One region of the Clostridium sp. DL-VIII genome, then DNA from elsewhere that is predicted to be linked to it. Evidence: a T-box and tRNA genes for the amino acid it is inferred to sense, from the RefSeq annotation. Region 1 holds a T-box; the other holds one or more tRNA genes.
What was found. The T-box of region 1 lies ahead of proS (proline--tRNA ligase). A T-box ahead of a tRNA ligase gene usually reads a tRNA of that ligase, here a tRNA-Pro.
Positions count from the first base shown of each region.

Region 2: it has a tRNA-Pro gene. The T-box ahead of proS (proline--tRNA ligase) is inferred to sense a tRNA for this amino acid. The anticodon was not compared.

Region 1 is NZ_CM001240.1:4,966,667-4,982,653, reverse strand. Features, by position in the region: gene CDLVIII_RS23000 (hypothetical protein) at 1-12, opposite strand, end outside; gene CDLVIII_RS22995 (nitroreductase family protein) at 361-891, opposite strand; gene CDLVIII_RS22990 (helix-turn-helix domain-containing protein) at 1,196-1,588, shown strand; gene CDLVIII_RS22985 (hypothetical protein) at 1,957-3,441, shown strand; gene CDLVIII_RS31600 (hypothetical protein) at 3,597-3,743, shown strand; gene ltrA (group II intron reverse transcriptase/maturase) at 3,974-4,978, shown strand; gene CDLVIII_RS22975 (SDR family oxidoreductase) at 5,621-6,463, opposite strand; gene CDLVIII_RS22970 (AraC family transcriptional regulator) at 6,740-7,717, shown strand; T-box leader at 7,894-8,115, shown strand; gene proS (proline--tRNA ligase) at 8,173-9,615, shown strand; partial or broken gene CDLVIII_RS32805 (hypothetical protein) at 10,213-10,293, shown strand; gene CDLVIII_RS22960 (HAMP domain-containing sensor histidine kinase) at 10,333-11,064, shown strand; gene CDLVIII_RS31595 (hypothetical protein) at 11,337-11,510, opposite strand; gene CDLVIII_RS22950 (helix-turn-helix domain-containing protein) at 11,533-11,859, opposite strand; gene CDLVIII_RS22945 (flavodoxin family protein) at 11,989-12,666, shown strand; gene CDLVIII_RS22940 (Dabb family protein) at 12,707-12,994, shown strand; gene CDLVIII_RS22935 (PLP-dependent aminotransferase family protein) at 13,350-14,543, opposite strand; gene CDLVIII_RS22930 (LysE family transporter) at 14,588-15,190, opposite strand; gene CDLVIII_RS22925 (LysR family transcriptional regulator) at 15,320-15,987, shown strand, end outside.
Region 2 is NZ_CM001240.1:6,319,940-6,335,926, reverse strand. Features, by position in the region: gene CDLVIII_RS28565 (hypothetical protein) at 1-101, shown strand, start outside; gene CDLVIII_RS28560 (ROK family protein) at 206-1,159, shown strand; gene CDLVIII_RS28555 (competence/damage-inducible protein A) at 1,543-2,778, shown strand; gene CDLVIII_RS28550 (ATP-binding protein) at 3,013-3,360, opposite strand; gene CDLVIII_RS28545 (NAD-dependent protein deacylase) at 3,381-4,112, opposite strand; gene CDLVIII_RS28540 (2Fe-2S ferredoxin) at 4,419-4,727, shown strand; rRNA gene rrf (5S ribosomal RNA) at 4,925-5,041, shown strand; tRNA gene CDLVIII_RS28530 (tRNA-Phe) at 5,047-5,122, shown strand; gene CDLVIII_RS28525 (DUF3785 domain-containing protein) at 5,343-5,753, opposite strand; gene CDLVIII_RS28520 (uracil-DNA glycosylase) at 5,903-6,580, opposite strand; gene CDLVIII_RS28515 (peptidyl-prolyl cis-trans isomerase) at 6,758-7,504, shown strand; gene CDLVIII_RS28510 (HAD family phosphatase) at 7,729-8,376, opposite strand; tRNA gene CDLVIII_RS28505 (tRNA-Pro) at 8,639-8,714, opposite strand; gene CDLVIII_RS28500 (C40 family peptidase) at 9,045-10,283, shown strand; gene CDLVIII_RS28495 (tRNA1(Val) (adenine(37)-N6)-methyltransferase) at 10,477-11,226, shown strand; gene rsmI (16S rRNA (cytidine(1402)-2'-O)-methyltransferase) at 11,228-12,073, shown strand; gene CDLVIII_RS28485 (AbrB/MazE/SpoVT family DNA-binding domain-containing protein) at 12,235-12,480, opposite strand; gene CDLVIII_RS28480 (DUF1836 domain-containing protein) at 13,037-13,627, shown strand; gene CDLVIII_RS28475 (ATP-dependent DNA helicase) at 13,787-15,987, shown strand, end outside.

The DNA of each region.
Region 1 (15,987 bases):
AAAAGTTACCATAAAAATTTTCCCCCCATAATTTCTATATATGTAAGCTAATTAAATGAATTCATAAATATCAACTCTAAATGTATATGATTTCTAGTGTAGATACACAAAAAAATCTGCTTTGAATAAACAAGTATTCCATATGTAAGGTAAGTTAGTAATTTGTTTATATATAAATGTAGTTATATATTAATACATTTACAATTCATATTATTATAGAATATTCAGTTATACCAGAAACTAGAATTGTTAGGGTAATAATTAGTAAAGTAAATTTTATATGAAGCTAAAAAAGAGGTGCAAAATTGTTATTAAACAATTTTACGCCTCTGTTTAAAGGGATTATATATAAATAGATAATTATTTTATAAAAGTAGTTTCAATAGTTTTCTTTAATTCTTTTTCTGTAGTTAATGGTTCAGTTGGATAACCTATTGCTATTCCAGCAGCAGGTACGAAACCTTCAGGTAAGTTTAATTCTTTTAGTAATTCTTCATTTTTAGAGATTGCATATGTGAAACCTAATAAGTATACACTTCCTAATCCCATATCAGTAGCAGCAAGAGACATATTCTCAATTATGCAAGATGCATTAGCCAATTCAACTGCAGGTGCCTTTTCATTTGGTTGTCCAGAAACAACTACAAGTGTAGGTGCAGCATAAAGTGGATTCATTTTAGGATTATTAAATGCTTCTCTAGTGATATTTGCGATTTTATCTAATATATTAGAATTTTGAATTACTGTTAGATGAAGTGATTTATAAGCACCCATTCCTACTGGTGCAGCATAACCAGCCTTTAAAATAATATCTAAGGCTTCATCACTGATTTGTTCTGATTTATAACTTCTAGTAGATTTACGTATTGCAATAGCTTTCATTAATTCCATATTAAGAAATCTCCTTTATTCTATAATTTATTCAAGTTAGGCATAAATAAGAAATAATAAATTTGATATGCAATATATATATATATATATTAGTTAGATAAGCAGCACTATTTTCGCAGTTTAGCTGCTTGTCTAACTAACTAAATAAAATAGAGATTAGAATTATGGCGCGCATACAAATGTATTATTTTGAATATGCTAAATAAACTTGGTATAATTATTATATCTACATAAAATTATATGGACAAGTACGCAGAATTTTATTATCAGGTATGATTTTTAATACCATGGAGGAGTTATAGATATGGCAAGTAATCAAGAACTGCAAAAATATTTAAAAGAACTTAGAGAGAGCAATGATACTAAGAAATGTGATGAGAATATACAATGCCCTGTAAAATACACCTTGGAAGTTATTGGAGGAAAGTGGAAACTTCGTATATTGATGCAATTATTAAAAAAAGATGTAGTACGTTTTAATGAACTGAAAAGGCTGATTGAAGGAATAACAAATACAATGTTGTCAAATTCTCTTCATGAACTGGAACAAGATGAATTGATTATTAGAAAACAATATAATGAAATGCCCTTAAGAGTTGAATATGAGCTGACTGATAAAGGGAAGAGTTTGCTGCCGTTACTTTATGAGCTATCCAGTTGGGGAAGAAGTCAAATGAATTGTAATTTAGAAGCCTGAAATTTATATTTGTATATATTTGGTTTTCTATATTTTGCATCCGGATATTTACTTAGCGGATAGACATCCTAACTGCAATTTTATTATTGCAACATATATATTAAAAAGGTTATACGCATAAGAATAATCTCTTATGTGTATGGCTTTTTTTGTGTATAGAAGTATAAATATTCTATTTTGTATCATATTACTAATGGGGGGATTTTAGATGGATAGCAGTTGGGGGTATGAAGATATAGATTAAATAAACCAACAACTTAATTTATTACTTGTAACTTTGGTTTACACCACGCACAGTCATAAGTCTCGTTTATATGTCGAATATCTAGAACTTTGAGGCCACATATATAATAATGGAGGAAAATCTAATGAAGATGAAAAGGAGTATAGTAAATCTATATAAGGTTTTACTCACTATGATTGCAATTTTAACAATTGCTGGAGTGCTATTTATTAAACCAGAAGTAGGTGTTGCAGATCAAGGAGATTTCGATAGAATAATGAGAATCTCGGGTCTAACCTTGCTTGATTCAGATAAGAATAACGCTGATTTTATTAGATTCTATGATTATATAGTGCCGGAGTATAAGATAAATGAAATAGATAAAATTTCTGATACCGTAAGAGGCAGCAGCTTAAGTTATTTGATTGTTTTTATAAATGCAATTTGTAAGAACTTTGGACAGAATATATTTAAGACTCAGTATTTGGCTATTATATATAGTATCATGTATGTTATTGCGTTTGCTATTATATTAAAATCTATAAATATAAAGGATAATATTAGATTGATAATAATTCCTATATTAATAATATTGATTTTTTTTGATGGAAACTATTTGGTTTGGTTTAATAGTCTGTATGGGGAACCAATGATGATAGTCACATTTGCACTGTTTATTGCATCGATTTTAAATTATATACATTATAAATATGTGATTAAGAAAAATGGAAGTATGCTGCTAAGAATAATTCCTATATTACTTGCAGCATATTTATTTATAGGATCAAAGCTTCAGGTAAGTGTCTCTTTGCCTTTTGTAGTAATTATTATAGTGAAGATAATATGGGAAAATAGAGATTGTTTAAATAGGATAAGTATAGCAGCTTTATGCGTATGTGTTTATGCGATGATCCTTTATCCAGCAGGGATTTCTAGAAATAGTAACAATCTAAGTAAGGATACAGAGTATAATTCTGTTTTCTATGGAATATTAAATGGCTCTAAAACACCAAAGCAGGATTTAGCAGAATTAGGGCTTGATTCAGATTTGTATGTGGAAGCAGGAAAGCATTCTTACTTAGATACAGATGAATATGCAAAATATGTGCCAGGAACAGAAATAACAGATGAAGAGTTTTATAGTAAGATAAGTAATTTAAAACTTGCTAAGTTTTACTTAAATCATCCTGTAAGATTATTAAAGGGGATGAAATACACGGCTGGAAAAGCTTTTGATACCAGCACCTCATTAGGAAAGTGCTCCCAAAGCTATAGCAAAACTCCAGTAATTGAATTTAATAGATTTACACTTTGGTCATACTTTAGGGATCATGTAATATTTAAGAACTTATACTTTATTGGTGTAGTTTATTTCATAATAATATTAGTTTCAGTTCGTAAATATATCAAAAACAAATGTAATTTAGAATTAAGAAGTAAGATATTCTTACTTTGGATTGCTATGCTAATTGGTGCAGTTCAGTTTCCTATGCCTTTTGTTGGAAATGGAAGAGCAGATACTGCAAAACAATTATTCTTATTTAATTTCATTTTTGACGGATTATTTTTGATTATCTTTGGTTGTATTTTTTCAAAAACAATTAAATATTTTAAAGATAGTTTAGGATAATGAAGGGTGAACCGGTGCGGCTGAGCAAGGTTGTGTAATTTAATCGGTGGAAATCCGTTCTGAAAAGATTAAGTCAAATCATTCAGTAGCGAGTCATGGAGATAAATAGGTAACTATTTATTTTAAGCGTTGACAGTTAGGTTGTAGGCTTGAATGTGAATGAGCCTCGTAATAAGTATAAAGTTGGGAAGGCTGACGGTGTCGGTTCTCTGGAAAGCAATATTATGGTAGGCGATAATGACGAGTCTACTATAACTTCCTCGGGGTCAAAGAGCCAAGCATGCTATACAATGATTACATAGCAACTCAGGAGACTCTATCAACTCTCAAAAAAAAGAGTATAATAAACAACCGATAAAAAGGAAGAATATTAAAAGGTTGATGGGGAGTCGGATAATATCATAGTACCAATGATAGTGGGTAATGCCAAAGTAGGGAAGGAGATTACATATTATTGTCTTAACTAAGGAAACATTACTACGCACAGGAGTAGATGAATTAGTGGAAACAAAATTGATTAAGATAGCAGAAATTGCTAGACAAAAACCAAAAGAAAAATTTACATCACTATACCATTAAAAAAGAAATGTTTTTAAAATGCCATAAGCAATTACTAGGTAATAAAGCAACTGGAATAGATGATGTAACAAAACAAGAATACTCTAAAGAACTGGATAATAATATAGAGAATTTAGTTGTAAAATTAAGAAATCATAGTCATAAACCGCAAGCTGTAAAGCGAGTCTACATACCTAAGGGATATGGGAAAACTAGACCGTTGGGTATTCCTTCTTATGAAGATAAATTAGTACAAATGGCTTTAAATAAGATATTACAATCTATATATGAAGCTGACTTTAAGGGGTTCTCGTACGGATTTAGACCTAAAAGAAATTGTCATAGTGCCATAAAAGCACTAAACAAGGTGATTGAAAATGGAAGAATAAATTATGTGGTTGATGCTGATATTAAAGGATTTTTCAACAATGTAAATCATGAATGGATGATTAAATTCTTAGAAGTGAGAATTGGTGACCCAAACATAATGAGGCTTGTTAAGAAGTTTCTCAAAGCGGGACTAATGGACAATGGTGTTATAATGACAACAGAAATTGGCACACCTCAAGGCTCAATAGTATCCCATACATTAGCCAACATATATTTGCATTACTCCTTAGATTTATGGTTTGAAAAGATAATTAAAAGAAATTTTAGAGGTCAAACCGAAATAACGAGATATGCTGATGATTTTGTATGTTGCTTTCAATACGAAAGCGAAGCTAGACAATTCTGTAGGTTGCTAGTTAGTAGGCTGAATAAATTTAATCTTGAAGTCGAGAGAACTAAATCAAAACTAATATTATTTGGGAGATTTGCAGAAGAAACAAGGAAAAGCAGAGGATTTAAAAATGCAGAGACATTTGATTTTCTTGGGTTCACACATTATTGTGCAAAGAGCAAAAGAGGATACTTTAGAGTAAAGAGGAAAACAAGTAAAAAGAAATTTAGGGCAAAAGTTAAGGACTTTAATCAGTAGATTAAATCTGTTAGGAATAAACTTCATATAGGAGATGTTTTTAAATTAACAAAACAAAAGCTTATGGGGCATTATCAGTACTGTGGAATTACAGATAATTCATATATGATAGGTCAATTCTGCCTAGAAATCTAGAAATAAAGAAAGCACTTTTCAAGTGGTTGAACCGCAGAAGCCAAAGGCGAAGTTTTGATTTGGAGAAGTTTAAAATGTATATGAAGTACAATCCTTTACCTAAGCCTAAAATAAATGTAAATGTATATAGATAGCAAGTTCTGTAAAATAATATGAGGAGCCGTATGCCTTAATTGGGCACGTACGGATCTGAGAGGGGGAAAATTCGTGAGAGCTTTCTCTACTCGACTACCATAAATAACGTAGGACTTTTTTAAAGTATTGTATGATTGTATTGTTCAATGATTTGAGAGGATTTTTATTTATGTTAGACTAACTTTTACGCAGAAATAAGAATATTCGCGTTAAGGGATTAGAGTTAATATTTACTCAATTTATGAAATAATCTGCTATCAACTAAACGAATTGATAGCAGATTATTTGTTTCTACTAAGCTTTCAAAAATATATGATTAATTTTGTATCTAATAAATTCGACACTTTAAATGCATATTCCACCTTCTACTTTTTATTTATTATCAGGAAAATCAGTAGAAAAGGCAAGTTCTTTTTGTGCTTCAAGTTCTTCAAGGCGACTCAAGAGTGCTTGATGTATTGAATTGTAGGAGTCGCTGCCAAGAGTGATTCTTTTTGGAATTAGTTGCTTATCCATACTGCCAATGATGATTTTTACCATTTTTGCTGGATCTCCAATTGGATCAGTTGAGGTATTTTCAAGCATGCGTCTTACGTAATATACTGGAGTAATTGAGTAAGCCTCTAACTCTTGACCTAATTGGGCACTATGATTTTTAAAGTTCGTACGTGCTCCGCCCGGCTCAACGATAGTTAGACTTATGTTAAAAGGAGCTACTTCTTGACTAATAGCTTCGCAGAAGCCCTCAATTCCCCATTTAGTTGCATGATAGAGTGATCCTCCAGGGTATGCAGTTTGGCCAGCAACTGACGAAAACTGTATAATATGTCCTCCTCCTTGAGCACGTAGATGAGGCAGGGAAGCTCGTATCAAATGGATGGAGCCTAAAAGATTGGTGTCAATCTGATGAGTAATTTGGTCAATAGTTAATTCTTCTGCTGCACCAAAAAGTCCATATCCAGCGTTGCTGACAATAATATCAATTTTCCCAAGTTCGTTGAAGACTTGGTCAACAACCTCATAAATTGTTGCGGTGTCGGTAACGTCAAGATGAGCCACCCAGAGAAGATCCCCATATCTTTCCTTAAGATCATCCACCGAATTCATGTTTCGGACAGTACCAGCAACTTTATCTCCTCTTTCAAGGAGTTGTTCAGTCATATGTCGTCCGAAACCGCTGTTAATTCCTGTTATAAACCAAGTTCTTTGTTCCATTTCTCTATACCTCTTTCTTCCTAGAATTAAATAATTTAGACATTAAGTTTAACTAACTATATTATCACATGGGGGATAAAAAAAATATATAACGATAATGCTTAAAATTTGCCTAATTCTGCAAAGTATTAATACAATGAATTGAGGAAAAAATAAATTGATTTTTTAAGCAATATCTACTATAGTTTTAATAAATATTATCATTGAGTAGAGAAATGAAGCTAGATATGGAGTTATTAACAGGTGATATACAAATAAAGGCTAGGTGATAAATAAATGTTAGATAAAAGAGAAAATTTGAAAAAAGAAGTATTATTCGAAGAGAGCAACTTTATTAAAAAGAAGGCATTAGATACTATGATTGAAATGACAGAGAAGATTACGAAAATGGATGGAAGCAGGAGTACAATAATTCCGTTTTTTTCAATCGAAAGGCACAGTCAAGAAATTCCTCCAACACCGGGAGTTATGAATCCTGCATTTGGTATCATTCTTCAAGGAAGAAAGGAAGTTCATTTAGGAAACGAAATTATTCATTTTAATCCTGGTGATTTCGTAGCTTCTATAATTGATATGCCTGTATCTGTACAAGTAAAAGGAGTTTCAAAAGAGTTGCCAAGTATTAGTCTGCGAATCGGCTTTACTAGAAGTGAAATTGCTTCTGTAGTGATGGATGCTCATATTGAGTTTAATATAAAGAATAAGAATCTATATTTAGGAGCATTTGTAGGAAGGTCAGATGAGGAACTGCTAGATTTATTTATAAGACTTTTGAAGCTAACTGATAGACCTAAAGATGCGTACTTTTTATCCGAACTTATTAAGCGTGAAATGATTTATCATCTATTAACTGGAGAGTATGGATACCTATTTTTCCAACAGGTACTTGTTGACCAGGAAATAGTTGGAATTGGTAAAGCTATAGAATGGATTAAAGAAAATTATACGCGTTCTTTTACTGTGGAAGAGCTAGCAAAATCAAATAATATGAGTGTCTCAGGACTGCACCATAAGTTTAAAGCTGTAACTGCCATTGGTCCGTTACAATATCAGAAAGAGCTGCGACTTCATGAAGCAAGACGACTGATGCTTAGTGATTCTATTGATGTTACTACTGCTGCCATGGAAGTTGGTTATGAAAGCTCATCTCAATTTACCAGGGAATATAAGCGGTTATTCGGACAGCCGCCACTTAAAGATATAAGAGCTTTGCGAAAAAGTTTTGAAAATGGTGAATTTCAAAGTGGTATATAAGATGTATTGTATGCTTTTCCAGTTGGTGATAATTTGTTGTTTCAGCATTTAGATTTTAAAAAGTCTACGTTATAACTGTTACGGTGAACCATATAATAAATGAAGGATATTATGTAAACTTGAAGGAAATATAGTGCTTGACGCAAACTGGTTATTAAGGTAAAATTGAGAGAAATATTATTGCTGTGAAGAGGAATAGTAAGTATAGTGATTTCATTTAGAGAGGGAATGCTTGGTGAAAGTTCCTAGAAATTATATACTGAACCAGCCTTGGAGTTCTGTACCGAAATAATAGTAGGCTACAGCGGGTATTTCCGTTATAGATAAAGAGAGATTATAAGATTATTGCGCGCAATTTTATAATAATTAGGGTGGTAACGCCAAGAAGGGTCCCTTTTGGATTTTTCTTGGTGTTTTTTGTATTTAAAAATTAATAGACAGAAAGGAAGAAAATTATGGGTAAAAATAATAATAAAAAATTTGTTGAAGCTATAACAGCTATAGATGAAGATTTTGCACAGTGGTATACAGATATTGTAAAGAAAGCAGAGCTTATTGATTATTCAACAGTTAAAGGTTGCATGATTATAAGACCTTATGGATATGCAATTTGGGAAAACATTCAAAAGTACTTAGATAATAGGATTAAGGAAACAGGGCATGAAAATGTATATATGCCAATGTTCATACCAGAATCATTATTGCAAAGAGAAAAGGATCATGTAGAAGGATTTTCACCAGAGGTTGCTTATGTTACTAGAGCAGGAGGAGAAGATCTTGCTGAAAGATTAATAGTGAGACCAACTTCAGAAACTCTATTTTGTGAGCATTATGCTAAGATTATTCAAAGTTATAATGATTTGCCTAAGAAATATAATCAATGGTGTTCTGTTGTAAGATGGGAAAAAACAACTAGACCATTTTTAAGAACCTCTGAATTTTTATGGCAAGAAGGACATACTGCTCATGCAACAGCAGAAGAAGCAGAAAAAGAAACTATAGATATGTTAAATGTTTATGCTAATATGCTAGAAGAATATTTGGCAATTCCAGTTCTAAAAGGACAAAAAACTGAAAAAGAAAAGTTTGCAGGAGCTAAGGCAACATATACAATTGAAAGCTTGATGCATGATGGAAAGGCACTTCAAAGTGGAACATCTCATGACTTTGGAGATGGATTTGCTAGAGCATTTAATATAAAATATTCAGATAAAAATTCTAAGTTGCAATATGTGCATCAAACTTCATGGGGAGTTACAACTAGATTAATTGGAGCTATTATAATGGTTCATGGAGATGACAGTGGGTTAGTATTACCACCAAAGGTAGCACCAATTCAAGCGGTCATTGTTCCAATTGCGCAACATAAAGATGGAGTTCTCGACAAGGCTAATGAACTAAAAAATATGCTTTCTAGTGTTGTAAGAATTAAGTTAGATGATTCAGATAAGATGCCAGGATGGAAGTTCAATGAATATGAAATGAAGGGGATACCAGTTAGAATTGAAATTGGACCAAAGGATATAGAAAACAATCAAGCGGTTTTAGTTAGAAGAGATACTAGAGAAAAAGAAGTAGTTAATTTAAATGATTTGAAGGATAGAATTTTAGTTATACTAGATGAGATTCACAAGAACTTATATGAAAAGGCATTAAAGAATAGGGAAGAACGGACCTATGTTGCTAAAACAATGGAAGAACTTAAAGATAATGCTGAAAATAAATCAGGTTTCACTAAAGCTATGTGGTGTGGGGAAAGAGAATGCGAAGAAAAGATTAAGGAGGTAGTAGGATTAACTTCTAGATGTATTCCATTTGAACAAGAAGAGATTGATACTAAATGTGTATGTTGTGGCAAAAAAGCAGAAAAAATGGTTTATTGGGGTAAAGCATATTAAGATTTTATATTATTGTTGCTATATTACCTGCTACTGATATTAATAATATACTCAAGTTACTGGGGCGAACCAAGTTCAGATGATGGAGGAGGTTTGCCTTCTTATTTTGTTTCTAGAAAAAAGCTAATGATAAATCTTGTGAATATAAAAATTTGGATATAGGCAATATTTATATATGAATAAATTAATGATGTATTTTAAACCACAGAATAAGTAAAAAATAAACCTAGTGGTTCTATTGTATATGGCAATGAATCCGTATAATTAATAGGTATAATATGGTTTAGGAGATATAATTATGAATGATTATTTTATAAAAGAAAGTAATGATACTGACGCAAAATTAATTATAGAGAACTTAGTAAATTAAAATTTATCTATAGTTCCACAAATTCAGGAACAGCCTTTCATATGGATAAATAGAGTTATTAAAAATAATGAAGATAAAATCATTGCAGGGATAAATAGCAAAATGTATTGTTGGAATTACTTATATATAGATTCTCTATGGGTTAATGCCGATAAGAGTATTCGGAATTTAATTAAAGTTTATCTTGAAAATGAGGGATATAACATTTTAGAAGCTTCTATGGAAGAATTAAATATCTAAAGAATATTAGTAAAAGTATTACTAATATAAAGACACAGCACTATTTAAATCCTATAGAGATAAAGGGCAATGACGAGATTTCTCAGTTAGCTGAAGATATAAATACAATGTCTGAGAGACTTAAAGAAAATTATGAAAAAGAAAAAAAGCAGGAAGAAGCTAAAAACGAGTTGATAGTTGCTGTTTCACATGACTTAAAAACGCCATTAACATCTATTATTGGATATTTGGAACTTCTTAATGAAGATAAAGAAAGTTTTACAGAAAAACAGCAAGAGTTTTTAAAAGTAGCTTATGAAAAAAGTGGAAATTTAAAGAAATTAATTGAAGAACTTTTTGAATATACTAAGCTTTCAAATAATTATGTGAAACTAAATAAAATTCCATTTAATGTAGCTGTTCTAATAAATCAGATAGTGGGGGAGCATGTTTTATTTTTAGATGAAAAGAATATAAAGGTTGAAATTGAATGTACTAAAAATGAATTGATGTGTGAGATCGATATGCAAAAATTTATTAGAGTTATTGAAAACTTAGTGAAAAATGCTGAAAAGTATAGTTATAAAGACTCAACATTTAAAATTATAATGTGGGAAGAAGATAAGAATATTAAACTTTCTTTTATTAATGAAGGTCATAATATTAGTAAAGATGATTTGGTGAAGATATTTGATGAAATGTATAGAATTGATAAGTCTAGAAATGTTGAAGTAGAAGGATCTGGCCTTGGTCTTCCTATTTCAAAGAAAATTATTCAACTTCATAGAGGAAGAATTTGGGCTGAATGTAGCGGAAATAAAATTAATTTTAATATCGAATTACCTAAAAGTACGAGATAAATTTATCTAAAAAAAATCTTAAGAATTCTTAAGATTTTTCTAGTCCTTTATTTAATAAATCCGATATACAATGAATCTTATAGTTAGAAAAGTAGGAAATTTATAATTTTAAATATAAAAATTACTGCAAGAATAAAGGTATTAATGATGAATAAGTTATTTAAAGGCTTTGCTTTTTTGTTTTGGATAGCAATCCTAGTTGTATTTTTTAAATATCAATTGTATATTGATGGGGCAGGAAAAATAACTGGATTTTTGCAAGCATATCCAAATTATAGTACATTGTCATTTTTAATAATTGCTTCATTTAGGATTTTTACACTTATTCCTTGTACTGCATTCATTATCAGTGCCGGAATGTTATTTAATCCTGTAAAAGCATTTATTTTAGTTACCATAGCAAATTTATTAAGTGAGATTTTTTTATTTTTATTTGTTAAAGCCACAATTTATCTTATGTAACAAACTTTAGCCGTTTTCTTGACCCCACTGAGACATAAGCTTCATTATTGGAATGAGTGTTTTTCCTTTATCAGTTAAACTATATTCGACTTTTGGTGGAATTTGATTATATTGTTCTCTATGAATAATGTCGCTATCCTCTAGTTCTTTAAGTTGTTGGCTTAAAGTCCTATGAGCTATAACTTGTACTTTATTTTTTAATTCGCCATAACGTAGCATTCCATACTTAGATAGCAAAAACAATATTATCCATTTACATTTTCCGCTTACGATTGACAAAGTATAAATCATAGGGCAGTCTTCTCTAAACTTAAGTTCGTGTTCATTTTCCATAATATTTTCCTCCTTACTTACTTATTGTTTAGTATATAACAATAATGTGCATACTTCATTTTTATAAAATAATCATATACAATACAAATAGAGATTGCAATCGCTAAAAAATAAAAAATGGAGGCTTATATGAAAGTTATAGTAATAAATGGTAGTCCAAGAAAGAATGGGACAACTTCAATTCTATTGAATGAAGCAATTAAAGGGGCAGTTTCACAAGGAGCAGAAACCGAACTAATAAATCTTTATGATTTTAATTATAAAGGTTGTAAGGGGTGCTTAGCGTGCAAAAATAAAGATGGAAAAAGTTATGGTATGTGCGCTATAAAAGATGAGCTGACTCCAATTCTTAAAAAAGTTATTGATGCAGATGCTGTTATCATTGGCTCTCCTATATATTTTAGTTCTCTTACAGGCGAAGCAAGATCTTTTATGGAAAGATTAATATGGCCTCGTATGGGGTTTGAAGGCTCTGGTTCTCCCAAAAAAATTATACCGACTGGTTATATTTATACTATGAATGTAGAGAATATAACAGACGATGTACTTGGTTATAGTTACAAGGATCATTTTAAAAGCATTGAATTGCAGACACAATGGGGGATGGGAGCAGCTGAATCACTGAGCGTTACTAGGATTTATAATTATCCACTAGAAACAGAGTATTCAAAGTATTTTTCGACACTAATTAACCCAAATGGTACTGTAGAAGATACTGAGAAACGAAAGGAAGAGTTTATAACAGATTGTGATAAAGCTTTTGAGCTAGGCATTAAGCTTGCAAAACAAAGTACTATTTCTAATTAATCATAATAAATATATTTAAATATAAAGGGGTGATTGTAAAATGATTACGAATAATGTAATGCTTAGGCTTGAGGAAAGAAGCAATGAAAATATCCAAAAGGCAAGAAATATTTTGTTAAGTATGAAAGGTAAGATTGAAATTCTACGTGATATAAAAGTAGAAGTTGCTATACATGAAGGAGAATATGATATTTTGCTCATTACTAAGTTTGATTCGATGGAAGATTTGAATAACTATCAGGTCCACCCGGTTCATCTTGAAGTACAAAAACATATTCTCAGTGTTCTTAAGACTGCAGCATCTTTATGCTATGAATCCATGGATTAATATAAATAAATCCATGAAATAATAGATAAACTGCATCCTGTAAGATAGATGCAGAAAAAGAGGTAAAAAGTAAAAATCAAAAGGATTAATAAAGAAAATATATTTAGAAGAAGGAATAGTAATTCTTAATATATGTAAAGACAATATATTAACAATGACTCCAATTAATGAAAGAGAACAAAGTCAAAATGAATGAGGTTCTCTTTCTTCTTTCTTTTCAAGAATGATATTTATGGTAAATATTTCAATACTAATAATAGGGTTAGGAAATTTAAGATTTACATTGGTATATATTGATATGTTTTTATGCTGAGATCTAAGATATATTTTTTATTACATTCTTATTATTTTCATATTAATTGTTTGGTAGCATATTTTCTTTAATAACATTTGATAATATTTTAATTCCTTCTCTTATTTTCGCTTCATTAATATTTGTGTAGTTCAAGCGTAAGGTATTTTTATGACCACCATTTGGGAAAAATGCTTCGCCTGAAATAAAAGCTATACCATTTTTCAATGCACATTTTAGTAAGTCCTTGCTGTCCATATAAGTTGGAAGTGTAACCCAGAGAAAAAAGCCTCCATTAGGTTCAGTATATTTAACTTCTTTGGGAAAGTCAGCTTTAATTGCATTAAGCATAGCATCCCTCCTATTTTTATAAATTGCTATATTTTTTTCTATATGTGCTTTAACATCATATTTTTCAAAGAACTTTGTTATCTGCATCTGAGAAAATATATTTGTATGAAGATCTGAACCTTGTCTAAACAAGACAAATTTTTTTATAATTTCTTTGGAAGCACAAATCCATCCAATTCTGAAGCCTGGACAAACGATTTTTGAAAAGGTACTGAGATAGATAACTCGTTCTTCAGTATCAAGACTTTTCAATGAAGGAAGATATTGCCCAGTAAAATTCAACTCACTGTAGGGACTATCTTCAACTATTAAAATATTATATTTGTTTGCCAGCTCAATTATTGATTTTCGTCGTTCAAAACTTAATGTAACTCCTGTTGGATTTTGAAAATCTGGTATAGTATAGAGAAACTTAACATTTTTACTATTTTTAAGTTTTTCTTCTAAGACTTCCGGGTCTAAACCTTCATTATCTATAAAGATCTCTTCAAACTTTGGATAAAAAGGTTTAAAGGCATTAATTGCGGAAAGATATGTAGGGCTTTCGCAGATTATAGTATCACCTTCATCAATAAATGCCTTTGCAGTTAGATCCAAACCTTGCTGAGAGCCTGAAATAATCAGTATATTATCTATGTCTGTATTGATTCCTCTTTCTCTCATAATTTCAATAATGATTTTCCTAAGCTTATCATATCCTTCAGAGGTCGAGTATTGCATACTTTTTCCACCATGGTCTGAAAGTATTTCATTACAAATAACCTTCATTTCCTCTACCGGAAATGTTTCCTCTGAAGGAAGTCCACCTCCGAATGAAATAATATTATTGTTTCCTATTAATTTTAATAGCTCCCTTATTTCAGAAGCTTCAATTGTATCACTTCTTTTTGAAAATTTAATATTCATGTTAAACATCATTCCTTTCGTTGTGTTCAGGGTACAAAAAATTATCAATGAATTAGAAGTTTAAAATCGGGAACTGATAATGCACAATATACTAGGAGAAATGCCATAACAATATTGAATAACTTTCTATGACGGCTAAGAATTTTTTGAAATAATGAACCAAAAAGAGTCCAGCAGGACATCGATATAAATCCTACGAATGCAAGGAATATAGCAAATAAGTATAATATTATGCTCGATTTATAGTATGGTATTATAAAAATTGAAGTCACTGTTATACCATAAAGTATTGTTTTAGGATTCATGAATTGCATAAGCATTCCAGATTTAAATGTATTGATATTGTAATCATTAATTGCATTTGGGTTAGAATTACTTTTGAGTATCTTGATAGCTAAATATATTATGTATGCCGAACTAAATATCTCCATAGACAACTTTATGTTGGGAAGAAGTTTAAATAAAAATAAGTTGAGATAACCACACAATAACATGATCACAGCCATACCCGCTGTAGCGCCTAGAACAAATTTCAATGCTTTTTTATATCCAAAGTTAGTACCATTTGTCATAGACATAATATTATTTGGACCAGGTGTAAAAGTTGAAACAAGAACATAAGATAAAAGTGCAGATAAATTGAACATAGCTGACCTCCTTAATTTTTTAATTTGAAAAGATAGTAACAATATGATATCATGCTACTAATAATTAGTGAAATCAATAGTTTAAATTGTAACAATCAAAATAAATGATTGATTTGGAGGTATATACAAATGGAATTTCGTCAATTAAATGCATTTATTACCGTAGCTAAGCTGAGTAATTTTACAAAAGCAGCATTTGAACTAGGATATTCACAATCTGCTATCACTGCTCAGATACAACAGTTGGAAAAAGAATTAGGTGTTAATTTATTTGAAAGATTAGGGAAAAATATATCTTTGACTTCAGAAGGGGAGCAGTTTCTTGTTTATGCTAAACAAATAATTAATCTTTGTGATGAAGCAAAAAACAATTTAAGTACATCAGATGTAGTAAAGGGAACTTTGACAATAGGGGCTAATGAATCACTTTGTGCTGTAAGGCTTCCTCCTCTATTAAAGGAATTTCATGAGCGTTATCCGGAGATTGAAATTATTCTAAAAATGGAGGGGAATAACAAATGTAAAGCATTGATAAGAGAAAATCAGATCGATGTTGCTTTTATTATTGGTCAGAAAATCAGTGATTCTGAGTTAATTACAGAATTGGAATTTCCTGAACCTTTAGTTTTATTAGCAGCCCCAGGACATCCACTCACTTTCAAGAAATATGTTTATCCTGAAGATATTGCTGACTGTAACATAGTTGTTGCAGAAAAAGGCTGCGGTTACCGAAATCTTTTTGAACAAAGCCTCAATGATGCTGGGGTAACTCCGAAATCAATAATGGAAATGGGCAG
Region 2 (15,987 bases), 1.4 Mb from region 1:
ATTCAATGCTAAAGGATAATAAATTTGTTGTTAACTATACTCAATACGATGATTTGGGAAACTATTATATTAGTGCTAATAAAGCATCTTCAAGAAAATAATATAAAAATACAGGTTTTATTACTGGAGCATATTATAGTATAATATAATTCAGAAGAAATTGTTTTTAATTGGGAAATATACAATAACAAAGGAGAGTTATATCATGGAAAAGTATGTTGTGGGAGTAGATTTAGGAGGTACTAAGATAAGTACTGCACTAGCTAATTTAAATGGAGAAGTAATAAGTCAAACAACAGTACCAACAAATGCTAATGAAGGAGAAATTCCAGTACTAAATAGAATCATAGAATCTATAGAGAAGGTAATTAAAGATGCTTCAGTAACTTATGGAGAGATAAAGGGAATAGGTATAGGTTCACCTGGACCATTAGATGCTGAAAAAGGAACTATAATTTATACACCTAATCTTCCATTTAAGAATTTTAACTTGGTTGATCCGATAAATAAAAAATTTGGATTACCAGTTTTCTTAGATAATGATGCAAACGTTGCAGCTATTGGAGAGTATATGTTTGGAGCAGGAAGAGGAGCAAAGGATGTAGTATTCTTCACAGTGAGCACAGGAATAGGTGGAGGAGCTGTTTTAGATGGTAAAGTGTATAGAGGTCATACTTCAAATGCACTAGAAATTGGACATATGACAGTAGCACCAGATGGCCCTAGATGTAATTGTGGAAATATTGGATGTGTAGAAGCAACATCATCAGGTACTGCAATTGCAAAAAGAGGACAAGAAGCTGTAGCTAGCAAAGTTGAAACTTCTCTAAGAAAATATGAGACAGTTACCTCATATGAAGTATTTACAGAAGCAGCTGCAGGAGATCCTGTATGTAAAGATATCATAGATAATGCATTAAATTATTTAGGAATAGCTATTGCTAATGCAGTATCTATTTTTGATCCAGAAGTAATAATAATAGGTGGCGGAGTATCAAAAGCTGGAGATGTTGTTTTTGATACAGTAAGAAAAGTAGTTGATAAAAGATGCTTTAAATCCATGGCAGAAGCAGTTAAAATTGTTCCAGCAGGATTAGGTACAGATGCTGGAGTAATAGGTGCTGTAGCATTAGCATTACTTGAAACAGAAAATAAATAAAATTATGAATGATTAAAATATAACTTTTATAATAAAATTATTAATAGGTATGAATAAGTAAGAGGGAATATACATACAATAGAAGTATGAAAGACTCTCCTAGCAATGAATTTTTTCATTCTCATACATATTTACTAATCTTATTTTAAGTGAAGGCCTATTTTTAAGAGAGCTCTATTTTTTTGATTTTGGTTTTTGCTTAAATAAGATTGAGGTGAAAAAATTTTTTATATAAGCTATCTCTAGATTTTATTTAGATTTAGAGATAGCATATTATAAAAGAAAATATTTTTATATAAACCTATTCAATATGTTATTGGATAGGTTTTAAACTTATATAATGATATTACAGATAAAAATTTATAAAAAAGAAGGTAATAAATATGAAAGCAGAAATTATAGCTGTAGGAACAGAAATATTGTTAGGAGACATAATTAACTCAAATGCTCAGTATTTAGCACAAGAGCTGGCAGCATTAGGAATAGATATGTATTATCAACAAGTAGTTGGTGATAATGAAGACAGGATTATTCATGCTTTTGAAGAGGCGTATAGCAGAAGTGATATTATAATAACAACAGGTGGACTTGGACCTACAGCAGATGATTTAACTAAGGAAGTTGCAGCTAAATATTTTAATAAAGAGTTACTTCAACATGAAGAATCTATTGAAAAAATAAAAAACTATTTTAAATTCAGAGAAAGAAAGATGACTGAAAATAATTTGAAACAAGGTTTAATACCTGAGGGAGCTATTGTAATTAATAATAATAATGGTACAGCACCTGGAGTAATTATAGAAGAAAATAATAAGATAATGATAATTTTACCTGGACCACCAAAGGAAATGAAACCAATGTTTGAAGATACAGTTAAGGGATACCTTCAAAAAAAATCATATTCCATATTGGTGTCAAAAGTAATTAAAATATTAGGTATTGGAGAAAGTGCAGTTGCTGATGAATTAAAAGATATAATGGATGCACAGACCAATCCAACTATTGCACCCTATGCTAAAGAAGTAGGAGTACTGCTTCGTATAACAGCTAAGGCAAAAACTCAGGAAGAAGCACTTAAGTTAATAAAGCCAGTAGAAGAAGAAATTAAAAACAGATTAGGCGATAATGTTTATGCAACTGAAGATATTAACTTAGAGGATGTTGTAGCAGAGCTTTTAATAGAAAAGAAGCTCACAATATCTACAGCAGAATCGTGTACAGGCGGAATGATTGCAGCTACATTAATAAACTATCCAGGAATATCTGAAGTGCTTTTAGAAGGTGCTGTAACATATTCAAATGAAGCTAAACATAAAAGATTAGGAGTTGAGAATGAAACTTTAGAAAAGTATGGAGCTGTAAGTGAAGAAACTGCAAGAGAAATGGCTATTGGTATTGCTAAAACAGCTAATACAGATGTAAGTATTGTAACAACAGGAATAGCAGGACCAGGGGGAGGAACAGAAGAGAAACCAGTTGGATTAGTATATATAGGAGTATATGTTCAAGGAGAAGTAGTAATAAAAAGGTGTATATTTAATGGAAATAGAAATCGAGTAAGACTTCAAGCTACAACAACTGGCTTGGATATGTTAAGAAGAATCTTAATAAAGAAATAATAAACAATCCTCAAATAAAAGGTTAACTTTATACATTTGTCCAAGAAACTTCGAAAATGAATAATTAAAATTTATGAAAATAAAAATGCCACAATATATGTTAATTTGGATAACATATATTGTGGCGTTACAAATTGTATATAAATAAAAATGGGGGAGAGGCGATTAAATATTGAAGTTAAATACTTCATTATTATTTATTGCCAAATTAAATTTATTTATACATAATTTAGATTAAAACTTTTCTTTTTTTAATGAAATACTAACTTTAAATAAATCTCCATCGAATTTAAGTTCAAAGATACCTTTTTGAAGCTCTACTAAACTCTTTGCAATAGATAATCCAAGACCTGAACCTTCGGTTGTTCTTGAAGCATCACCTCTTTTAAATCTTTCTAGGATTTCTTCTTCGCTGAAAGTTAATGGGTATTTTGGAATATTTTTAAATGTCATTAATACGAAGTTATCGTTATCTTCAACATCTATATATACTCTGGTACCACTTAAGGAGTATTTCAAAATATTAGAAATCAAGTTTTGAAATATTCTAAAGGTTCTTCTGCCATCTGCATATATATTCAATTTTTGCTGTAGAATTAGTTTTATAATGAATTTACGGCTTCGCTTAGAACTTTACCGATAGAATCGTGTATAACTAAATCAGCTTTTGAATCAGCAGAAGTTGAACTTTTGTTTATAAGTATAAGGTTATTGCCCTTGAAATAATCTATAAGGCCTGCAGCAGGATAAACAACAAGTGAAGTTCCGCCGATAATAAGAGTATCAGCTTTAGAAATAGCATTTATTGCACCTCTAATTACACTGTCGTCTAGGCCTTCTTCATAAAGAACTACATCAGGTTTAACAGAGCCGCCGCATTTAGTACAAGTAGGAACTCCATCAGAGTTTAAAATAAATTTTTCATCATAGAATTCATGACATTTAACACAATAATTTCTGTGAATAGAGCCGTGAAGCTCAAAGACGTTTTTACTTCCAGCCATTTGATGAAGTCCATCTATATTTTGCGTTACGATAGCTTTCAGTTTTCCCATTTCTTCAAGTTTGGCTAAGGCCAAGTGGCCGCTATTTGGCTTTGCTTCTGGATATATAAGTTTAGATTTATAGAACTTAAAGAATTCTTCAGGATATTTAGTATAAAAAGTATGTGATACTAATTGCTCTGGCGTAAATGTAATATTTAGTTTTTCGTTAAATAACCCATTTGAACTTCTGAAATCTGGAATGTCGGACTCAGTACTGACACCGGCACCGCCAAAAAAAACTATGTTGTTGCTTTCTTTTAGAATACTTGATAATCTTTCAACACTCATAAAATACCTCCAAGTTAGAATTAAAAATACATTTGTTATCTTATTTAATTATGGCACAATCAATTAAAAAAATAAATTAATATCTTTATATTAAAAATTAATTGTCAAGAGAAGAATTAGATGATAAAATGGTAAAAATAATAAAAAAGGCAATGTAAAAAATTAATACAATTAAACAAATTCATGAAAAATATTTTTAAAATTGATATTTACTTTGATTTTGTCATCTCAGTTTTATAATAGGGCTATACTTTGACATTATTGAAGAAATATAAATATTTAATTTACGAAAGTGGGGAAAGTAAAATGATAAGTTTAAAGCATCATATTTTTGTATGTGCGAGTTGTAGAGTTAATGGAATGCAAAAAGGAATGTGTTTCAGTAAAGATTCAGTAAAGGTTGTGCAAAAATTTATGGAGGAAGTTGAAGATAGGGATCTAATAAACGAAGTAATGGTCACTAATACTGGATGTTTGGGAGTATGTAACAAGGGTCCGATTGTAGTGGTTTATCCAGAAGGAACTTGGTACGGAAATGTTCAAGTGAAAGATGTTGAAAGAATTATGGATGAACATATTGAAGGTGGAAAAGTAATAGAGGATCTAGTTATCTAAGGTTTGGTAAAAATAGCACTAAGTTAAGTAAGATAATGTATATTTTGTGTCATTTGAGATTGATTTTATATATGCCATAAGATGAGTATAATCGACTGCTTGACACAAAATATTATTTTACAGTTTCACAAGATTAAATAAAAATAGAAAAAAGTTGTTGACATAATCTTCATATCTAGATATAATACTATTTGTGATCTGGTGATGATGGCGTAGAGGTAACACTCCTTCCCATTCCGAACAGGAAAGTTAAGGTCTATAGCGCTGATGGTACTGCATGGGAGACTGTGTGGAAGAGTAAGATGTTGCCAGGTAAGATGGCTCGATAGCTCAGTCGGTAGAGCAGAGGACTGAAAATCCTCGTGTCACTGGTTCGATTCCAGTTCGAGCCACCATATTAAAAGCACTAACGTAGGTTAGTGCTTTTTTGTTTTATTGCAAAAAACTTCTATAGTATTAGAATACAAAAATTTCTTAAAGATTTAAAATTATGGACTGTAATAAGGGCTGTAGCGTTGAGAAAATCAACTACAATATGCTGCATAAGAATTTAAAACTTTAATTCAGGATAGTGTAGTTTCTATTTTTTACGCGACAGCCCAATAAATTATACAATTAAACAGTGCATTGTTCCACTGATATTGAATATTCACCGCAATTAGGACATACAGTTACACTAACTATATAACTATCATCCACTTTACCAAATCCAAAAAGCTGATTAAAGGATGTATGTTTATATTCATTACCAATAGTATTGATTACATATTGATTATTTTTTGTGTAAATAAAAAAGTGATATTCTAAATAACGATAAGATTTATTTACCTCTTCTTGAGAGTTGCAAGAACATTTTCCCATGTAATACTCATTTGAGAAGTTTACCTCTTCGCCTTCATTTAAAGCATCTAAAATAATATCCATAGAAAGACCTGAAACCGTAGCTTCATCATCAAAAAATATTCCGTCGCAATTTTCCTTTGTTAATACGTATTCTTTGCCATTATGAGAAAATTTATATTCCACAAAATAACCTCCTTAAGTCAGCAGAATGCTCATATGAATAGTATACACTAGATATCATAAGTATTCATGTAAGTATTAAGTTAAAATTATCTCTTTACAATGATTATTTAGGTGTATTAAGAATGACAATATTGAAATATGTATATATTCTATATATTCTCAATTTGCCAGTCTATTGGTGTTTGATTAGTAGAAACTAAAAAGTCATTTGTTTTTGAAAATGGTCTACTGCCAAAAAAGCCTCTTGAGGCTGATAAGGGACTAGGATGAACTGATTTTATGATAAAATGCTTTGGATTAGTAATTAAACTAGTCTTTGAAATAGCATTATTTCCCCAGAGAATAAAAACTATAGGAGTTTCCTTTTCATTTAATATGGTAATAATCCTATTAGTAAATTCCTCCCAACCTTTGTTCCTATGCGAGTTGGCTTCGCCAGCTCTGACAGTAAGTACTGTATTTAATAATAAAACACCTTGATCAGCCCATTTTTTAAGATAGCCATTGTTTGGAATATAGCATCCTAAGTCATCATGAAGCTCCTTGTAGATGTTAATTAAAGATGGTGGAGCTTTTACACCAGGATTAACAGAAAAGCTTAAGCCATGTGCCTGTTTAGGACCGTGATAAGGATCCTGTCCTAAGATAACGACCTTAACATCACTATAAGGTGTAAAATGCAACGCATTAAAAAGATCATACATATTTGGATAGATGATCTTAGAGTTATATTCATTGACTAAAAATTTTCTTAATTTAAGATAATAATCTTTATGAAATTCGGATTCTAAATAATTTTTCCAATCGTTTTTTAATATTTCAGACATAACATCACCCGAAATTATTATAACATTATATTACAGATTTATGTATATTAGATTATATTGACTAAAAATATTTGCTCATTATTGTTGTTTGAAGGGTCAGATGCTGTTAAAATGGAATGTATAAAACAAATTACTAAGAAAAATAATATAAAATATTTATTATAAAGGAGAATTTACATGGAAAATAAAGTATTAGCTATTGCAGCAGGACATGAAATAACAGAAAAAGATTTAAATGCGATTATCAGCAGGTATCCTCAAGAACAAAGAGGCGCATTACAAAGTGAAGAAAAGAGAAAACAATTAGTAGAGCAATTAATTTCATTTGAATTAATGAATAAGTTCGGAAAAGAAATAAACATAGATAAAACACAAGAATATAAAGATGCCATAGAAAACATATCAAAGGAAGTTATAACTTCAATGGCAATAAATAAGATATTAGCTGATGTAACAGTTACAGATGATGAAGTTAATAAATATTATGAAGATAATAAAGAATCTTTTGGTAAACCAGCTACAGTTTCTGCTCGACATATTTTAGTTGAAACAGAAGAAGAAGCTAAAAAGGCTAAGGAAGAAATTTTAAGTGAACAAATATCATTTGGGGATGCTGCAATGAAGTATTCAATGTGTCCATCAAATATGCAAGGTGGAAATCTAGGTGAATTTTCAAAAGGAATGATGGTACCAGAATTTGAAGAAGCTGCATTTGATGCTGAAATAGGTACAATTACTGAGCCAGTTAAAACTCAATTTGGATATCATTTAATATTAGTAGATGCAAAAAACGAAGCATCAGTTACTAGCTTTGATGAAGTAAAGGATAATGTTTTAAATGAATTAGTAAAACAAAACCAACATACTAAGTATGAGCAAATTTTAAAGGAATTAGAAGGAAAGTATGGAGTTGAGAGAAAGTAATTTCTTGCGACAATCAAGTAGTTATTTCTATAATAGTTCTAAAGTTACTAAGTAAAATACTAATAGGACACAAATTAGATTTTAACAGCTACAATAAAAAACAGCTGCATTCTGGTTAAAGAATGTAGCTGTTTTCGCGTATAAAGGATTTTAATGTTGAAATGTTACAAAATAAGTATGATATAAAAAATATATATTGTTATATAAGATTATAGTATGCTTAGCTACTCTAATAAGTCTAAAAATGAGGTAATATATTCATCCGCGTACTTAAGAAAATCCTCCCTTGAATTTAAGCATTCAGTATCTTCTACTGCAATTACCTTCATGTCCGCACATTTTGCAGCTTGTACAGCAGGCAGGATATCTTCAAATACAACACAATTCTTTGGATCAATGCCTAATTTTTTGGCAGCTAGTAAATATACATCGGGAGAATCTTTACCATTAGAGACTTCATCGGTAGTTGTGATTGAATCAAAATAATCATAAACTTTATTATTTTTTAAGCAAGCTTCCAACAGAGAGTGAGAATTACTGGTAGCTAAAGCGATTTTTATTTTATTAGATTTTAAATAATCTAAGAATTTCAGCACTCCTGATTTTAATTTTACATTATTAGAGTAATGATAATAGGCCATATCATGCCAATCAGCTACTATTTTTTCTATGGAATCATTGAGTTTAAATTTTTCTTTAAAATAAATAGCAGTTTGAGTAAAACTTAAATGTTCAATATCATTTTTTAAATTTTCAGGCACAGTATAACCCTTATCTTTTAGGTAATCAGTATCAATTTTACTCCAAACCCACATGGAATCAACTAGAGTCCCATCTAAGTCAAAGATTGCAGCCTTTATATTATTTAACATGTATACCTCCATAAATTATTACTGGTGATATTTACAAAGCTATTATAATAATTATAAATTGATTTGTAATTACTATATATGTTGCAATTAAAAATTTGCAACGTACAATTGGCAATTAGCGGTGAAGTCTTTACAGAATTTTTACAACAATTGCTAATTTTAAATTGTGCATAGCCAATTGCAATATATATAATAAAAGGATAAATAAAAAAACTTAAGGATTGTCCCTAAGTTAATATTTGTATATTTTAGATAATATTTTTGGTCGGGGTGACAGGGATTGAACCTGCGACCTCATGGTCCCAAACCACGCGCGCTCCCAGCTGCGCCACACCCCGTAGCCATTTATAATTATATATTCAAGTGAGTTTTATGTCAAGGATTTTGATATTCATAGTAAAACAAGTATTTATAATATTAATACATATAGTTACAACTTAAGAATTATAATATAAAGTTTACATATTAATCTAGTTGATGAAAAATTTAAAGATTGAGAAAGATAAAGAATGAGTTAGAAAAAGAGGGGAATACGGACAATATACAGATATTACTAGGATAAACTAAATTCTCGCCAGATATAAGAATTGTCCATCTTTACTGAAAGTGTTATAATTGTCTGAGAATATAGATTGATGGAGGAGGGAAGGTTTGACAACCGATAATGAATGAAAAGCAGAATTCTAGCTATTACGTTAGCGACAGTAATCGTTGTAGGTAGCTCTATACCTGTGTTTGCGACGCCGGATAATCAACAATTAAGTGATTCGAGACAAAAATATGCAGATATTCAAAGTAAAATAACAGATATTGAAAATAAGATCTACGATTTAGATACACAGATAGAACCGCTACAAGTAACAGTAGATAAAAATAAAAAAGAAATAACAAGTATAAATAATACTATTGATAATACTACAAAAGATATTGAACAATGTAAGAAAGATATTAATACATTAGATTTAGCTTTGGGACAAAGAGTTAAAGCAATGTATACATCAGGAGATTTAGAATTTAGTTATTTAAATTTTATTCTTGAGTCAGAATCAACAAGTGATTTCTTTTCAAGAGCAGAGGCTGTGAGCAAGATATTAGGTAAAGATAAAGCTGCAATAGAAGAAGTTACAAGTAAAAAGGAAGAATTAAATAATAAAATTCAATCCTTAGAAGATAAAAAATCTGAAATAGATAAGCTTAACAAAGAAATACAAACTAATTTAGATGAATTAGATGGAAAGAAAAAAGAAGAGGAAACATTATCAGCTCAAGCAAAAGATGAAAAAAGTAAGTTTGATGCGCAATATTTATCACAATTAGAAAGAGACACTGTAAAGACTCAGTTTGATGTTATAGATAATTCTAATAGTTCAGCAGCAGATCTTCAAGCAGCGATTGATCAATTAAGAAATATTAGAGATAATCAAATTAAGAGTGAAATTGTTACTTCTGAAATAAATGATAAAATAGAGAAAGCCAAAGCTGCAGTATCAACTAAAAAAGCAGCCGAAGTAAAATTTGCTACTTCTACAGCAAGTAGAGGTGCAAAAGTTGCTGTGCCATCAGCTGGAAATGCTCAAGCCATTTTAAATGAAGCATATGCACAATTAGGAAAACCATATGTGTGGGGAGCAACTGGTGCAAATAGTTTCGATTGTTCAGGATTTACTCAATATGTATATGAAAATGCTGCAGGTGTTGATATATCTAGAACAACTTACTCACAAATAAATCAAGGACAAGCTGTTAGTCAAGATCAGCTTCAACCGGGAGATTTAGTATTTACACATCCAGGCCATGTTGGAATATATGTTGGGAACGGCCAAATGATTAATGCGCCACAAACAGGTGATGTAGTCAAAGTAGCACCGGTATATAGTTTTTATGCAGCAAGAAGAATTTTAAACTAGTTAACATAAGAAATTAGTTGTTAACATCTGATTTCAAGAGATAGTCCTTCTGTTTAAATACAGAAGGACTTTTTTTATTTGATTTGCGATGTTATAATGTGGAATGTATATAAGATCTATAATTTCATAGAAATATTAATAAATTTATAAGAGTATAAGCAAAATTCACATGAAGAAGTCAGAGGAAAAATAAATGGATAGCAAATTAGAATATATAAAAGAAGATGAGACAGTAGATGATTTACAACTTAAAGGATTAAATTTGATTCAAAAGAAGGATGGATTTAAATTTGGCATAGATGCTGTACTATTATCTGATTTTGCCTGTGTAAAAAACAAGCATAGGGTAATTGATCTATGTACAGGAACAGGAATAATACCATTTTTAATATATGGAAAGTATGAGCCTAAGAGTATATATGGGTTGGAAATACAGGAAGATATGGTTGAAATGGCTAAAAGAAGTGTGAAACTAAATTCTTTAGATGAAAAAATTTGCTTTATAAATGAAGATTTAAAAAATGTAGATTTTTTGAAGAAACTTGAAAAGTTTGATGTAGTTACAGTAAATCCACCATATAAATTGAATAATTCAGGTATAATTAATCCAAATGATAAGCTGGCAATAGCCAGACATGAAATATTATGCAATTTAGAAGACGTGATTAATGCAGCGAGAACTTTATTAAAAGATAATGGCAGGCTTTTCATGATACATAGGCCGGAACGTTTAGCAGACATTTTTACTTTAATGAGGAAATACAAGATAGAGCCTAAGAGGATAAAAATGATTCATCCTAAAATGGGAAAAGCGCCTAATATTGTTTTGGTTGAGGGACAAAGAGATGGAGGAGCATATTTGAAATGGGAAGCTCCATTGTATGTCTATGATGATAATGGAAAATATACTAAGGAAATTGATTCAATATACTGGAGGATATGATATGAGCAATGGAAAATTATATTTAGTGCCAACTCCAATTGGAAATTTAAAAGATATTACATTACGAGCATTAGAAACTTTACAAGAAGCTGATTTTATTGCGGCGGAAGATACAAGACAAACATTAAAATTGTTAAATCATTTTGAAATTAAAAAGCCTTTAATTAGTTATCATAAATTTAATGAACAGATAAAAAGTGATAAAATTATAGAATTGCTTATGGAAGGTAAAAATGTAGCATTGGTTTCAGATGCAGGAACACCTGGAATATCAGATCCGGGAAGCGTTATTGTTGAAAGATGTATAGAAAAAATGATTGATTTTGAAGTACTTCCAGGAGCAACAGCAATAACTACAGCGTTAGTTTATTCAGGTTTAGATACAACTAAATTCTTATTTAGAGGCTTTTTACCTAGAGAAAATAAAGATCGAAAGGTAGTAGCAGAAGAACTTTTGCAAAGCCAAGAGACAATTATATTTTATGAGGCGCCGCATAGATTATTAGATACGTTAACATTTTTAAATGAAACATTTGGAAATAGAAAGATTGCAGTATGTAGAGAATTAACAAAAATATATCAGGAAATATTTAGAGGTACTATGAGCCAGGCGATTGAGTATTTTATAGAAAATAAGCCTAGAGGAGAATTTGTACTTGTAATTGAAGGAAAAAAACTTGAGGAAATAAAGGAAGAACAAAGAGAAGCATGGATAAGTTTATCCATTGAAGATCATATAAGAAAACACATAGATGAAGGAATGGATAAAAAATCAGCAATAAAACTTGTGGCTAAAGAAAGAGAATTGCCTAAAAGTGAAGTGTATAAGTTTTCGACTGATATATAATATATTACTTAATTTAGTTATTTGAGAAAAGCATTAATCTAATTAAAGCAAACAATTTTGCAGAAGAAAGACTATCTCAAAATTATTGAGATAGTCTCTTTAAAAATAAATATATAATTTATTTATTATTTTACAATAGGTAAACTTATTAAATAAAAATATTATCTGTTATTTTTAATTTCATCTAAACATTTAGTACAAATGTTTTTACCTTTGTAGTTAATTACATCTCTTGCATCTCCACAGAAAATACAAGCTGGTTCATATTTCTTTAAGATTATTTGCTCACCGTCTACATAAATTTCTAATGCATCTTTTTCAGCAATATCTAAAGTTCTTCTAAGTTCTATAGGAATAACTATTCTTCCTAACTCATCTACTCTTCTAACTACACCTGTTGATTTCATAAAAAACTCCTCCTAATTCCATGATTCGACATTCTACTATGATATATTACCAAGTATGTAATATAAAGTCAATGGATATTTCTCTTTATTTATAAGAAATTACAAATTTCAACCTTAATAAACATCTTATATAAAATATACTACCATATTTTAGAAAAGTCAAGAGAATTTATTTACTAAATTATAGTGGGGATTTTAAAAAATAAATCAATAAATCCAACTTATAACAACAATTGAAAAATATTAATATGTAAAGTAAGCAAATTGTCTATAATATGCTAAATTTATTTACAAAAAAAAGAATAAAATCAGTATATTAACTATTTTGCAGAAACGCGGAGAATATAAGTGATAATGTCGAGCAATTACATAAATTAGATATTTTTTTGCTACTAGTCTACTTAGGATTTCATTAATCACATAATTATAATAATTTGGGAAAATATATATTTAGGAAAAATAAATTAGTAACACGCTGTTTAAAGTAACTTGTAACGAGTTCATAATTACTATATAATCTATATATATTTAAAATTGGAAAGTATAGGTGTATAAAATGGGAAAAAAATTTGATTCTAATTATATAAAAGAGTTAGCGGAGGAAATGTCCAAAAATAGTTCAGTCTCATATGAAGAGCTTCCTAAATATGATTTGTTTTTATCCCAAGTAATAGATTATTTGAATGATAAATTTGTGGATGAAAGGTTTACTAATAACATAGTTCAAAATTATACTAAAAGCGAAGTTATAACAAAACCAGAGGATGGTAAAAAACGAGGATATACTAAAATGCATTTAGTTCAGTTAGTATTACTAGGTTATATGAGACCACTCTTGACTACAGAAGAAATAAAAAAGGTTTTTAGACTTGCTTTCAATGAAATAAATGATAGAAATGATGATATATTATCATGGGAAGATGCTTACAAGACGTTTACACAAATACAAAAAGAAAGCTTTGATGATTACTTTTTAACTTCCTTAAACCATGAGAAGAAAATAGAAGAAATAATTAAAAATTTCGATTTGAAAGAAGATGATGAAGAGAGAATAAAGATTTTCTTATTAGTTCTTTCACTAATAGCTCAAGCAAGCGTTATTAAAAAGTTAGTTCAAAAAATAGTTAATGAGTATGAAACAGAATAGTAAAATAAATATATAAATATGTTAAGAACACTTACTTAATTTGATGTCTAAATAGTTATAATACAAATTAAGTAAGTGTTTTACGTGTAAGGTAAAGAACTAAAAGTTAACTTATATTATTCGAAATAGTGTTAGAAGTTATTACAGAGGAGAATAGAGATGGATAAGGTTATAATAAAGGAATCTGTAAGAAATCTAGTTGAGTTCTGTCTTAAGAGTGGTGACATAGATAATAGATTTTCGGGAAGTGCCAGAGCGGTGGAAGGTACAAAGGCACATCAAAAACTTCAAGATGATAATTTGAGTATTTATAAAAATTATGAAAAAGAAGTATATTTAAGTTATGTCTTTGAAACAAAGAAGAGTTTAATAAATATTGAAGGACGAGCAGATGGGATTATAATACAGGATGATAGAATAATAATTGAGGAAATTAAATCAACCTATAAAAACTTTGCATATATAGATGATTTGAATGAAGTACACTGGGCGCAGGCAAAAGTATATGCTTTAATTTATTGTAAACAAAATAATATTCAAAATATTTATGTAAGGTTATCGTACGTGCAGCTTGAAACAAGTGAAGTTAAAAGTTTTGAAAAACAATTTACTATAGAAGAATTAGAGAAGTTTATAGAAGCAATATTAGAGGAATATGAGAAATTTGTTAGTTTGATTTATCAACAAAAAAATAGAAGAAATGAGTCTATAAGAACTCTTAGTTTTCCTTTTGATAAGTATAGAGAAGGACAAAGAAAACTAATAAATATATCATATCAGACGATGAAGGAAAAAGAAATTCTATTTGCGCAGGCACCGACTGGTATAGGAAAAACAATATCAACGATATTTCCGGCAGTAAAGGCTTTAGGAGAGGAGATTGGTGAGCGGATTATATATCTAACAGCTAAGACCATAAATAGGCAGGTTGCAGAGGAAACGTTTGAAAGATTGAGGACAAAGGGCTTGAAGTTTAAGAGCATAGTAATTACTGCTAAAGAAAAAATATGCAGCAATGATAACTTTGATTGCAATCCAGAGAAATGTAAATATGCAAAGAACTATTATGGTAAGGTGAAAGAAGTAATATTTTATATTTTAGAGAATGAAGAAAGAATTTCCAGGGAAATATTGCAGGAATATGCTGAAAGATATGAAGTGTGTCCTTTTGAGTTATCTTTAGACTTAAGCCTTTATTGCGATGGAATTATTGGAGATTACAATTATATTTTTGATCCGAGGGTATCATTAACGCGTGTGCTAGAAAGCAAAGGGAATATAGTCCTAGTTGATGAAGCGCATAATTTAATAGATAGGTCAAGAAACATGTATTCTGCATCTTTATGTAAGAATGAAATATTAAAGTGCAAAAAGTTAACTAAAGGCAAACTTAATAAATTACATGCTATATTAAGAAAAATCAACGATTATTTTGTTGAATTAAGAAATGAGTGTGAAGATAAAGAAGTAACATGGCTTTGTGAGGAAGGCTTACCAAGTGAACTAAGTAAGCACTTACAATTATATCTAAGAGAGAGTGAAGAAATTTTAGTAAGAGGAAACAAATTTGAAGGATATGAAGAAATATTGCAGTTATACTTTGACATAAATGCTTTCGTTTCTACAATGCAGTTATATGACGAAAATTACAGGACTTGCATGGAAAAAGAAGCACAAGAACTTATGTTAACATTATATTGTATAAATCCAGCTAAAAACTTAAAAGAATATTTAAAACGATGTAATTCAGTAATATTCTTTTCAGCGACACTAACACCACTAAAATATTATATTGAAATGCTTGGAGGTACTGATGAAACTTATAGAATAAAACTTCCATCGCCTTTTAATAAAGAAAATTTAAAAGTTTATGTTAGCCCAATTAATATTAGATATTCGCATAGACAAAGAACATTGAAATTGGTTAAAGATAAGATTTTAGATTTTGTGAAAGATAAGCTGGGAAATTACATGATTTTCTCACCATCATATGCATATATGGAATTATTATATGAGGAAATAGGCAAATCTCCTATTGAAGGCTTCGAATTTGTAAAGCAGAAGAAAAACATGAGTGAGGAAGAGAAGAGTGAATTTTTAAATGAGTTTAAAATAAAGAATAACTTGCTGATGTTTTGCGTACTTGGAGGTATGTTCTCAGAAGGTATAGATTTGCCAGGAGAGCAACTAATAGGAAGCGTTATAATAGGTGTAGGCTATCCAATGATAGATATGAAAAATGAAGTTATAAAAGAATTTTATAGAGAACGTGGATATGAGTATGCATACATATTCCCAGGAATAAATAAAGTACAACAAGCTGCAGGGAGAGTAATAAGAACAGAAAATGATAAAGGCAG